DNA from 2 places in the Tsuneonella sediminis genome. Region 1 is predicted to be linked to the other one. Evidence: predicted binding sites of a transcription regulator. Region 1 holds the regulator's gene; the other holds the start of a gene.

The links. The regulator LexA, encoded in region 1, represses DNA repair genes until DNA is damaged. The targets are predictions, from matches to a motif close to GTTCCNCNCTTGTTCT.
Region 2: a site for LexA is predicted at 1,391-1,406, ahead of ACPV3N_RS04085 (deoxyguanosinetriphosphate triphosphohydrolase). Genes of this name have one in related genera too.

What each region holds. Positions count from the first base shown of each region.
Region 1 is NZ_JBNCBU010000001.1:225,999-228,448, reverse strand. It holds gene trpC (indole-3-glycerol phosphate synthase TrpC) at 1-242, shown strand, start outside; gene moaC (cyclic pyranopterin monophosphate synthase MoaC) at 385-894, shown strand; gene lexA (transcriptional repressor LexA) at 944-1,639, shown strand; gene ACPV3N_RS01140 (ComEC/Rec2 family competence protein) at 1,630-2,450, opposite strand, start outside.
Region 2 is NZ_JBNCBU010000001.1:794,490-796,939, forward strand. It holds gene ACPV3N_RS04080 (NAD(P)H-binding protein) at 1-196, opposite strand, end outside; gene ACPV3N_RS04085 (deoxyguanosinetriphosphate triphosphohydrolase) at 189-1,349, opposite strand; gene ACPV3N_RS04090 (S8 family serine peptidase) at 1,501-2,450, opposite strand, start outside.

The DNA of each region.
Region 1 (2,450 bases):
CCCGGCTCATCGGGGTAAACAACCGCGATCTCAGGTCTTTCCGCACCGATCTTGGCACGACCGAAAGGCTGGCCCCGCTGGCACCGGAGGGCACGCTGCTGGTGGGCGAGAGCGGCATCGAAACGCATGCGGACTGCACGCGGCTCGCAAGGGCGGGCGTGCGGACGTTCCTGGTGGGCGAGAGCCTGATGCGGCAGGACGACGTCGCCGCTGCCACGCGCGCGCTGCTTGGTCGGCCGTGAGCTTTCCTACACCCCGCAGGGCGTGGCATAGGGGAGCGATGGCCTCGACTATCGCATTTCCAGCCCCCTGCCCTCTGCTTCCGTCGGTCGCGGCCGTTATTGCACCTGGACTGCGTGACATGTGTGACACGGACAAGCGTGAATGACACTCAGTCACCTCGACAGCAAAGGTGCCGCACGGATGGTCGATGTCGGCAAGAAGTCCGCCACGGCGCGGACCGCCACCGCCAGCGGACGGATCCGCATGAGCGCAGCCGCGCTTCGTGCCGTGCGGGACGGCAGCGGGCCCAAGGGCGATGTTCTCGCCGTGGCGCGGGTCGCTGGGATAATGGCGGCCAAGAAGACCTCCGAACTCATACCGCTATGCCACCCGCTCCCCCTTCAATCCGTGAAGCTCGACTTCACGTTCGAGGCCGATGCCGTCACCGTTGCGGCGCGGGTTTCCCTCACAGACCGGACGGGCGTTGAAATGGAAGCGTTGACAGCCGCTTGCGTCGCGCTTCTGACAATCTACGACATGGGCAAGGCGCTCGACAAGAGCATGGTGATCGAAGCTGTGCGATTGCTGGAAAAAACCGGCGGCAAGTCCGGCGACTGGCGCGCGACCGAGGCAGTTCCTGCGCGGGTTGACGAATCGCAACAAGTTTCCTAATTGTTCCGCGTTCGTTCCCGGATTGGGACGGTTTGTCGGGGATAGGCCCATGCTCACGGCCAAGCAGCGTGAACTTCTGCAATTCATCACCGTTCGCCTCGAGGAAAACGGCATCTCGCCGTCGTTCGAGGAGATGAAGGAAGCGCTCGACCTCAAGAGCAAGTCGGGTGTGCACCGGCTCATTTCCGCGCTCGAGGAGCGCGGGTTCATCCGCCGCCTGCCGAACCGCGCACGCGCGCTCGAAGTGATCCGCCAGCCCGGGGATTCGGTGGCCGCTCCCCGCAACGGACAGGCTCCGCGCGCGAACGACAATGTCGTTCCGCTCCGCACGCCGGCCGCCCCGCGGCCCGAGCCCGCGAACGACATCGTCGAACTGCCCCTGCACGGCCGGATCGCCGCGGGCATGCCGATCGAGGCGCTGGAAGGCCAAAGCACGCTGCCCGTTCCCGCCGCCCTGCTCGGCCCCGGCGAACACTACGCGCTCGAGGTTTCGGGCGACTCGATGATCGAGGCCGGTATCTTCGATGGCGATTTCGCGCTCGTGAAGCGCACCGACGTCGCCCGCGACGGAGAGATCGTAGTGGCGCTCGTCCGCGACGAGGAGGCCACGCTCAAGTTCCTGCGCCGGCAGGACGGGATGATCCGGCTCGACCCCGCGAACGGCGCTTACGAGCCGCAGCTCTACCGTGCGGCCGAGGTGAAGGTTCAGGGCAAGCTCGCAGGTTTGCTGCGCCGCTACCACTGATTCCGGCGCAGGGGGTCGCCCCCCCGCGCCGTCCACCAGGGGTGCGAACCCTGCCCGCTTGCCACCGTAGTGATCCGCCGGGCCTCGAGGTCGATGGCAAGGCCCCCGCTCTGCTGCAGGAAGCGCCGGTCGGCTTTCAGCCAGCGCGGACGGCAACTGCGGGGAAGGTAGCGGTCCGCGATGACGATGTCCGACGCCTCGCATGCCGCCGCGAGTGACCGGTCCTCGATCCGCGACCGGCTTCGTGCCAACAGCAGCAACCAGTCACGCCCGCCGCGTTCGAGCGCGATACTGCAGAAGTCCCGGCTGCATCGCGCTCCCGACCAGCGCTCGAGCGGTATCGGCACCCCCTCCTGGCCGGCGAGCTCGAGCAGGTTGTCACGGGCGAAGCCGCTCCTCCCCTCGCGCAGCACCAGCAAGCGCTCTCCCTCCCCTGCGATGCCGACATTGCGCCCGTCACTGCCGACCAGCAGGTTGGGAACCGGGGTCGCGACCAGCAGCCCGGCTGCGAGCGCCGCCGGAACCAGTCCGAGCATCCGCACCCGCCCGTGCCACAGCGCAAGCCACGCTCCACCGGCAAGGAAAAGGCTGAAGGTGCCCCACCCCATCTGGGGCATAAGCCGCACCGCCCCCGGCTGTTCGGCGGTGAACCGGGCGATCCCAAGCAGCGCTTCGAGCGATTTTCCCGCGAGCCACCAGGCCGGCGCGCCGCCGCCGAAGAGGTCGAGCACCAGTGCGAGTGCGATCGCCGGCATCGAGATGAATGACACCAGCGGAATGGCGACCACGTTTGCGAACGCACCGTAGAAGC
Region 2 (2,450 bases), 570 kb from region 1:
GTACTGCCTCGAACACTTCCCCCCACTTGGCCGGATCGGCGACGAACATCTCCATTCGCGCTCCCGGCGGCAACGGAGTTTCGCGCCGGGCTACCGCAACGAGTCGCATGTCCTCGCGCCCGACGGCCAGCCGCATTACCTCGCGGCCGATCAGCCCCGTCGCACCGACGAGCGCGATCCGCAGAGGTTCAGACATTGCGAAGCCCCTCCGGCTCGCGTCCGAATATCTCGGTGCACTGGCGGATCGCGAACCTGTCGGTCATTCCGGCGATGAAATCGGCAAGATGCCGGCTACGCCCGGGTTCGTCCTCGGGCAGCGCCGCACGCCACTCAGGCGGCAGCGCAGCCGGGTTCTGGTCATAGGCCGCGAACAGCCGTGAAACGACGTCGCGCGCGCGACTGGCCGCGGTCAGCTGTTCGGGATGGTAATAGAGCCGCTCGTACATGAACGCCTTGAGCGCTCGCTCCTCTTCGCCCATCGCGGCAGAGAACCCGGCAAGTTGCCCGGGATGCGCGCGAACTTCGGCCACGCTGCGCATTCCCTTCGCGTTCGTGCGGGTCGTGTCGATCACGTCGTTGACCATCAGTCCGATCCGGCTGCGGACCAGTTCGCGCAGGCGCTGGTCGACGCTGGCGGATGGATGGCGCCGCTCTACCGCGCGGTACTGCTCGGCGATCGCGGGAAGGTCCAGCAGGTCGTCGAGAAGGAGGAAACCGGCACGAAGGCCGTCGTCGATGTCGTGGTTGTCGTAGGCGATATCGTCGGCAATCGCAGCGACCTGCGCTTCGAGGCTTGGCCAAGCGCCGAGATCGAGCGGGAATGCCTCGTCGAGTTCGGCGAGCGCCCAGTTGGGGGTGCTCACCGGCCCGTTGTGCTTCGCCAGCCCCTCGAGCAGGTCCCACGACAGGTTCAGCCCCGGGTGGTCGCAATACGGGTTTTCGAGGCGCATGAGGACCCGCAACGTGTGGGCGTTATGGTCGAACCCGCCGCGCTCCGCCATCGCCTCGCGCAGCGCGTCCTCGCCGGCATGGCCGAACGGCGGATGGCCGATGTCGTGGGCGAGGCACAGGGCTTCGGTCAGGTCCTCGTCGAGCCCGAGCGCGCGGGCAATCACGCGGCCGATTTGTGCCACCTCGATGCTGTGGGTCAGACGCGTGCGATAGTGATCGCCGTCCGGCGCTATGAAGACCTGTGTCTTCGCCTTGAGGCGGCGGAAAGCGATCGAATGGACGATCCGGTCGCGATCGCGCTGGAACTCGCTGCGGGGTCCGCGGGTGCCCTCGCGCCTCTCGGCGAACTCGCGGCCGCGACTGGCGGCTGGATCGGCAGCATAGGGGGCGAGCGTCATCGGCATCAGGCGGTTAGTGGGCGCGTCCCGCCCGGGCAACGGGAACAGCAGCGGAACATCGCCCCGCGCCCGACAAAAAAACGGGCCGCGCATCGCAACGACGCGCGGCCCGCAGATCATCCGGCCAGGTGCGACCCGCCGGAAACGGTGGTCACTTGATGCCGATGGTGTCCGGGTTGCCGTCAGGGTCGCCCGAAACCGTGCCGCCGCTTTTCGGCGTGCCGAACAAGAGCAGGCCTGCGGCATGGGGGCTGGCCATCGAGGTACCCGAAAGCGTCGCATATCCGCCGCTCTTATAGGTCGAATAGATAGAGGAACCCGGCTCGGCAAAATCGACCGGCGGATTGCCGTAGTTCGAGAAACTCGACCACGTGTCTCCCTGCGCGAACGAGGAAATCGTGTAGATGTTTGGCCCGTTCGCCGAAGCCGGCGACTTGGTGGTTGCGCTGGTCGATTCGTTGCCGGCGGCTAGCGCAAACTTGAGGCCCTTGGCAGCCGCGGCAATCACCGCGTCATTGAGAGCCTGGCTGAATCCGCCACCGAGGCTCATGTTCGCCACATCACCCGCTGCAAAGTTCTTGCCCGCGTAGTCCACCCCGGCAATCACGCCGCTGTTGGTCCCCGAGCCGCTCCGGGTCAGCACCTTGACCGCGACGAGCTGGACCCCCGGCGCCACGCCGAGTACGCCGATCCCGTTGTTCGCCTTGGCGCCGATGGTCCCAGCCACGTGCGATCCATGGCCGTTGCCATCGTCAGCGTTCTTCTCGCGGGTGAAGCTTGCGCTAAGCGCGACGTTCACGTTGAGGTCGGGGTGATCGAGGTCGATCCCGGTGTCGAGCACCCATGCCTTCCCGCTCGCGGTGCTGCCGCCGCCGCCGACGCGCGTGATACCCCATGGAACAGTCTCGGCCTTTGCGGTCGGCCCCTCGGGCCTTCCCTGCGCGACTACGGCAATGGCCATCTCCTGGTCTTGCTCGCAGAATGCGATCGAAGGATTGCTCCGGCGCATGGCGTTCATGCCCTGCTCGCTCATGTTGGCGGAAAAGCCGCGTATCGTGTGCGAGTAGACGTGGCCGACTGCTCCGCCGTGAGAGCGCGCTG